Regions from separate parts of the Glutamicibacter sp. genome, predicted to be linked through region 2. Evidence: riboswitches for the same ligand, from Rfam matches in the RefSeq annotation. Region 2 holds a riboswitch; each other region holds the start of a gene.
The links. Region 2 has a riboswitch for thiamine pyrophosphate ahead of thiC (phosphomethylpyrimidine synthase ThiC). Riboswitches for the same ligand answer to the same signal wherever they lie in the genome.
Positions count from the first base shown of each region.

Region 1: another riboswitch for thiamine pyrophosphate. It lies ahead of thiO (glycine oxidase ThiO); the one in region 2 lies ahead of thiC (phosphomethylpyrimidine synthase ThiC).
Region 3: another riboswitch for thiamine pyrophosphate. It lies ahead of ACRDT3_RS09930 (ECF transporter S component); the one in region 2 lies ahead of thiC (phosphomethylpyrimidine synthase ThiC).

Region 1 covers NZ_JBOGEG010000039.1:7,553-9,805, forward strand. Annotated here, with positions in the region: gene ACRDT3_RS16510 (GNAT family N-acetyltransferase) at 1-710, opposite strand, end outside; TPP riboswitch at 790-894, shown strand; gene thiO (glycine oxidase ThiO) at 892-1,989, shown strand; gene thiS (sulfur carrier protein ThiS) at 2,016-2,253, shown strand, end outside.
Region 2 covers NZ_JBOGEG010000029.1:25,240-27,492, forward strand. Annotated here, with positions in the region: gene thiC (phosphomethylpyrimidine synthase ThiC) at 1-838, opposite strand, end outside; TPP riboswitch at 835-942, opposite strand; tRNA gene ACRDT3_RS14800 (tRNA-Thr) at 1,184-1,255, opposite strand; tRNA gene ACRDT3_RS14805 (tRNA-Thr) at 1,789-1,860, shown strand; tRNA gene ACRDT3_RS14810 (tRNA-Met) at 1,908-1,984, shown strand; gene ACRDT3_RS14815 (GTP pyrophosphokinase) at 2,067-2,253, opposite strand, start outside.
Region 3 covers NZ_JBOGEG010000013.1:77,382-79,634, forward strand. Annotated here, with positions in the region: gene ACRDT3_RS09925 (ATP-binding cassette domain-containing protein) at 1-308, opposite strand, end outside; gene ACRDT3_RS09930 (ECF transporter S component) at 305-913, opposite strand; TPP riboswitch at 979-1,099, opposite strand; gene ACRDT3_RS09935 (DUF4235 domain-containing protein) at 1,175-1,426, shown strand; gene mnhG (monovalent cation/H(+) antiporter subunit G) at 1,483-1,887, opposite strand; gene ACRDT3_RS09945 (monovalent cation/H+ antiporter complex subunit F) at 1,887-2,153, opposite strand; gene ACRDT3_RS09950 (Na+/H+ antiporter subunit E) at 2,156-2,253, opposite strand, start outside.

The DNA.
Region 1 (2,253 bases), on a different contig from region 2:
GCCAGCGACCTGCCCCGGTAATTCTGGTTCATCCAATACCAGACCCACGCGTTCTGATTTTCCGGATCTACCGTACCGCACACCAAGCCAACCAGCCGATCTCGATATGCGATGGCCAACGCCTGCTGGCGGTCCCCGGCCTCCAGCAGTGCGCGCACGTACGATTCGGCCTTTTGCGGGGAATCGGCGTCGCCCTGGCGCTTCATGTCGGGGTTCGAGGAAAACGCCTCAAAGACGGCGTCGGCATCCGAAAGGCGCAGCCATCGCACCGAGAATTCAGCGTCGGCAGGCTCGGCTTCCTTCGGTCCTGCAGGGGAAAGTGGCCGCGCGGCGGCCGTGCCCTGGTGGAAGAGCAGCTGCCAGCGGCCCTGCTCATGGATCCACAGCGAACTGCGCTCGCTGGGGGAACCAGAAAGCAACCTCCAGCGCAGCAGCACCAGCTGATCTGCAAGCTGGATAGCCACCGGGCTTTCGACCGTCAACGAGCCCGCATCCCGTGCCGGCTCCTGGGCAAGCTGGGCAATGATGGCCTCGCGATCATAGGTTCGCCCGCTGGCTCCCACCTCGGCGAACCGAGGATGCAAGCGTCGTTCCAATTGCGCCTGGCTATGGCGTTGGCTGGATTCCAGGAGTTCTTGCTCCAACGAGATGATGGCGTTGGACAGCGCAGAACCCTGGGGAAGCGCGATAGGGAAATCATGGGATGCCATGTCAGCAAGTACATCACAGAAGATGACGGATCTGCATTCAATAAAGTTCGCCTTTATGAGCTGCATCATGCTTATAATCGCAGTAATCCGCGGGAGCCTGAATCGACCAGGCTGAGAGGGCACCGAGCCGACCGCTACACCTGATGCGGGTCATGCCGCCGTAGGAAGGAAGCGTGCCCTTGTGCATGTCAACATTGTTGGCGCCGGGATTATTGGCCTGGCCGTCGCGTTCGAGCTGGAATCACGCGCACACACCGTCACTCTCATCGATCCAGCACCCGGTCAAGGTGCAAGCTACGCAGCGGCAGGAATGCTGGCCCCGGCAGCCGAAACGGTCTGGGGCAATGGCCCGCTGCACCAGCTGCTGGCCGCCTCGAATGCCGCCTATCCGCAATTCATCGAGCACATCGAATCGGTCACCGGGCAACGCCCGGACTACCTGCAAAACTCCACCCTCGTTGTCGCCGCAGAGCCTGCTGACCGCGAAGCCCTGCATGAGCTGACCGAACTGCAAATATCCCTGGGCCTATCAGCGCAAAAGCTCCTGCCCAGCCAGGCCCGCAAACTTGAACCAGCTTTGGCCGCCAATATTTCCGGCGCGGTCCTGTGCCAAGATGACCACCAAGTCGACCCTCGCTCCATCGTCAAGATCCTCTTGGAGCATCTGCGTCCGCACCTCATCGAGGAACGGGCGCAGGCCCTGGTGACCGACGGGAACCGGATCACCGCAGTGCGCACCGCATCGGGCCGAATCCTCGAAGCAGAGCAAACCATCGTGGCCACCGGTCTTGGCACACTTGGTGGCCTGAAAGAACTTCCACTGCGCCCGGTCTACGGGGACATCCTCCGGATCCAGGGGCCAGCAGGCCCGCCGCTCATCACCCGCACCATCCGCGGCATCGTGCACCGGGAGCCGGTGTATCTCGTGCCGAGAAAAGACGGCAGCCTCGTCCTTGGAGCCAGCGTTCGAGAAGACCGGCAACCGGCAGTGAACATTGGCGCCATGCACCTGCTGCTGGACAATGCGCGAAAGCTAGTCCCCGGCATCAGCGACTGCACGCTGAACGAGGCAACTGCCCGGGCACGTCCCGCCACGCCAGATGACCGGCCGCTGCTTGGGCGCCTTGATCCGGGCCTGCTGCTCTGCACCGGGTACTCCCGGCACGGCGTCCTGCTGGCCCCGCTGGGCGCAATGCTCACCGCGGATCTCGTCCACGGCAACCAAACCCACCCCTTGCACCAAGCTGTGGATCCCCACCGCTTTGCGAAAGCAAACTAGACAACTCACCGAACGGAGCAACAACCATGAAAAGCATTGGCATCAATTTCAATTCCCGGCAACTGAACCTGGACGAGGGGACCACCCTTCGCGAATTCATCAGCACGCAGATCGGCAAAGCACTGGACGCCAACTCGATGGCCGGTGACGGCAGCAAGCTCGGAGTTGCCGCCGCCGTCGATGGCGCTGTCATTCCACGCAGCGCCTGGAATAGCTACCTGCTGGCCGAAGGGCACAGCATTGAACTCGTTACCGCAGCCCAGG
Region 2 (2,253 bases):
AGCGCAGCAACACGCCGGCGTGGATGGTCATGTAGTCCACGCCCTGCTCGCACTGTTCTATGACGGTGTCGCGGAAGATCTCCCAGGTCAGTTCGTTGGCTTCGCCATTGACCTTCTCCAGCGCCTGGTAGATCGGCACGGTGCCGATGGGCACCGGGGAGTTGCGGATGATCCACTCGCGGGTGGTGTGGATGTCATCTCCGGTGGACAGGTCCATTACCGTGTCCGCGCCCCATTTGGCCGCCCACTGGAGCTTGGAGACTTCTTCTGCGATTGAGCTGGTCACCGCCGAGTTGCCGATATTCGCGTTGATCTTGACCAGGAACGCCTTGCCGATGATCATCGGCTCGGATTCCGGGTGGTTGATGTTCGCCGGGATGATGGCTCGTCCGGCCGCGAGCTCGCTGCGCACCAGCTCGACATCGCATTCCTCGCGCAGGGCCACATAGCGCATTTCCGGGGTGATGATCCCGGCGCGCGCGTAGTGCATTTGCGTCACTCGGGCTCCGCCAACGGCCCGCAGCGGTGGGGCTGAGCGTCCAGCCCATTCCGCGCTGGCCGTGCCGCGGCGGACCGCTGAGCGCCCGTCGTCGTGCAGGTTGCGCTCGCGACCTGCATAGGTTTCCACGTCCCCGCGTTCCAGGATCCACCGCTCGCGGAAGGGCTGCAGGCCTTGGGTGGGTTCGCTTCCCGGTCCGCTGGTGCGATATACCGCCAGCGGCTCGTTGGGCTTTCCATTGGGGGAGTCTGCCAATTCGATCTGCGTGACGGGAACAGAAATTCCCGCAGATTCGCGGTAGGCAAGGGTGTGGGCAGGGTGCTGTTCAAATTGTTCCACTGGGGAAACTCACTTCCTTCGCCGGCATTACCCGGACAGGTTCAACGGTCGCGGACGGCGATAGCCCGATCTCAGCCCTTGCCAGGGCACCCGTGTGGTCGCGAATAACTTAGCACGCTTGGGAGGAAGAAACGCAAATCCGGTGGTCAGAGCCTTGACATCAAGGGAAGGGCGAGGTGCTGGTTCCTGCGGGCCTGGATTCTTTGCGTTGGCCGGAGAACGCTTGCCAGGGGCACCAGGAATCCAGGGTGCACGGCATGGCCGATAGCCGCACGATGAGTTCGCGGCATCTGGGGAGTAACGAAAAGAGAGGCAATCTGGAACCAGATTGCCTCTCTTATTTCGAGCCCCCTGCCGGAATCGATCCGGCGACCTCGTTCTTACCAAGAACGCGCTCTACCACTGAGCTAAGGGGGCAACAGGTAAATACTTTACACAGGTTTTTGAGGTTTGCAAAATCCGTCGGGGATTTGTTGCTGAGGTCACAATATTCCTACTCAAGTCGGGAATGGGCGACAAGGAACCGATGCGATCATGCCGGTTGCCGGGATCCCGGTTCGCGGCCTGGATTCCAGTTGCCGCGCATCGGAGCAGTGCCTGCGCCCATGGTGGACCGGGTGCATTCAAGCACTGTCTTTGCCCGGGGATCGGGAGTGGGGAATCGGGCTGAGGTCAGGGAGTGCCGAGTCGGGATATCCGCCGGTTGGCCATCGGTGGAAGTTCGCGAGATTTTATCCCGCACCCCTGGGGGAATCCGCGATTGACCGCAAGGAATGATCTAGTGAGCATCGTCACCTGGACACTTTTTGTCCCATCCTTCGTCCCTGATGACCAGATGTCAGTTCGCAAATAGTTGCTGACTAGGTGTTTTATTGAATTTTCCGAGTGTTTACCGGGCCGATCTGCCGATTTTTCTTTGCAGGGAAACCCGTGTAGAGTATTTACTCGTTGCCCCCTTAGCTCAGTGGTAGAGCGCGTTCTTGGTAAGAACGAGGTCGCCGGATCGATTCCGGCAGGGGGCTCTGAGTGAGAAGCTTTCTTGGCTTCTACTGGATTGCTTCTCACTTGTGGCGGCGTAGCTCAGCTGGTTAGAGCGCACGACTCATAATCGTGAGGTCCCGGGATCGAGTCCCGGCGCCGCTACCAAAACAAAGATCCTCAGCTTCGGCTGAGGATCTTTTTTGGTTTCCAGGCCCTGAAGCAACATGTTGCTTCGGCGCCGGAACGGCTAGCTGCCCGTGTCCTTCTCCTGGCTCCCGGCCTTGGCTTGCTGAGCCAGCGAGAGCAGCCCCTGGATCGCCTTCGTATCGAAATCAGCTTCCTGGCTTGGCGCCTGATTGGCATCGTGGCCGTGGACTTCGGTATGCAGGCGCTGCATTTGCATATCGAGTTTCGTTGCCACTGCTGCGGCATCG
Region 3 (2,253 bases), on a different contig from region 2:
GGATCTTGCTGCATCAAGCCCACCGGATGGCTCCGGATAAAGGCATCGCTGCCATCTATGAGGAGCCGGCCGGCGACCTGCTCGGCCTCATCCACTTCCAGCAACCCGGCCATCGCATGCAGCAGGGTTGACTTGCCGGCGCCCGATGGACCGACCAGCAGCACCTTTTCACCGGCGTGGATCTGAAGATCCAGTCCCGAGATGGCAGGGTTCTGCCGGTCGGAGTGCTGCCAGCCGAAACCTGTTGCGGTGATTGCGGCACCGCGCTGGGTCAGTGAGGCTGCACCAGAGCTGGCAAAGGAACTCATTTTGCGCTTTCCAGGTGCGCACGCCGGCTCGCCAGGGCACTCAAAGCACCGGTCTTCGCCAGTCCGCGCGTGGCCAGCCAGGACAGCAGCCCTGCTACGACTACGCCGGAAACGCCGGTGGCGATCACGTGGAAGATCTTCATTCCGGCGGTGTACTCAACGTAGTAGGCCAGGATGTATGCCTCGGAAATGCCGGCGAACAAACCGGCGAACAAGCCTGCCAGCAGCGCCACGCCCAGGTTCCACTTGCGGTAGCGGAATGCTGCGAAGACCAGTTCTGCGCCCAGTCCCTGGACCAGGCCGGAGATCAGTACGGTCAAGCCGTAGTGCGAGCCGAGCAGCGCTTCAACTACGGCGGCCAGTAGCTCGCAGTAGATTGCAGCGCCTGGCTTGCGGATGATCAGTGCGCCGAGCACCGCGGGAAATAGCCACATGCCGGTGAGCAGCGCGGTGGCTGGCGGGAAAGCTGCAAAGGCGAGCGAGAACAGCCCATAGCCGGCACTCCAAGCCCAGAAAATGACCCCGGATGCGACGGCGATCACCGAGGCGACGACGATATCAACTACACGCCAGCCGGTACGCTGCTTCGAAACTGTTTCGTTCATTGTTGGTCCTCCTGTGGAAAGGAGGGGAGATGGACGGAATGAGGGCATACTGCCGCGCCTATCCGCATCCGAGATGCTCGACTTCCTTCGCCGGTACTAGCCGGGGCAGGTTCGAGGGTCTGCGATCTATCGCACTCTCAGCGTCTTGCGACTTTTTAAAAGTCTGACGCTCCCCTGTCGGAATAATTACTGCTCCCCCACCATACCGCAGGTATGCTGGGCAGAGGAACGATATGTCAAGAGCTTGATCGCGAGGAAAAAATGGATAAAGTGCAGAAACTTGTCACTACCGGCATCACCGTTGGCGCGGGCATGCTCGGCGGCAAGCTGGTTGATTTCCTTTGGTTGAAGGCAACCGGCAGCAAAGCACCACGTAAGGGCACTGAGGAAGCAGCTGAAGCTTCCTTCCGCCGTGCATTGGGCTTCGCAGTCGTCTCGGCCCTGGTGGCAGCCATCCTGCAGACCGTGGCCGACCGCAGCGCCAACAAGGTTGTTGCCAAGTTCACCAAGTAAGCTTCGGCGTAAAGCCAAAAGCGGGAGCCGCCCATCTGGGCGGCTCCCGCTTTTTCTCAATCTTGTTCGTCTTGCGATTCGGCCTTGGAGACCGGGGTGGTTCCGGTCGGCGGTGTGCCATTCACCTTGTTGACCACGAGGCTCAGCTCATCGGAGAACAGGGTTTCCTTGGCAGCGTGCTTGGTCCGGTAGCCGGAACGGCCAATCATGTGGGCCGAGACCGGCGCGGTCAATAGCTGCATGCCCCAGGCCAGCGCGAGGACCGGGATCACAGCCCAGCTGCGCAGGTAAATGGCCAGCCCCGCGAAGATCAGCAGGAAGCCGAGCACCTGCGGTTTGGTCGCTGCATGCATGCGGGTGAGCATGTCCGGGAAGGTCAGCAAGCCGATGCCTGCGATCAATGACATCAGGCAGCCAAGGATCAGCAGGATCGCAACGAGGACGTCGAGGAAGAGTTCCATTAGGCATTCCTCTGATCCGAGACGAAGCGCGAGACGGTCACCGAGCCGATGAAGCCGAGCATGCAGGCGGCGACCACAAACAGCAAGTAGTCGGTGTGCTTGTGCAGCACCATCTCCAGGCACAGGGCGGCGGAGATGATCAGCAGCATCACGTCCAAGGCCAGCACCCGGTCAAGGATTGACGGCCCCTTGGCAACACGGACCAGGCAGGCGACGGCACCGAGCCCGAGCATGATGCCGCAGATCCATATGACGATATCCAGCATGTTTACCCCTTCCTCGCATCAAAGTTCGGTCCGCATTCGCTCTTGATCGCTTCGTACTCATCGCGGCTGCCAATAGCCATGATCAGCCGGCGTTCGATGT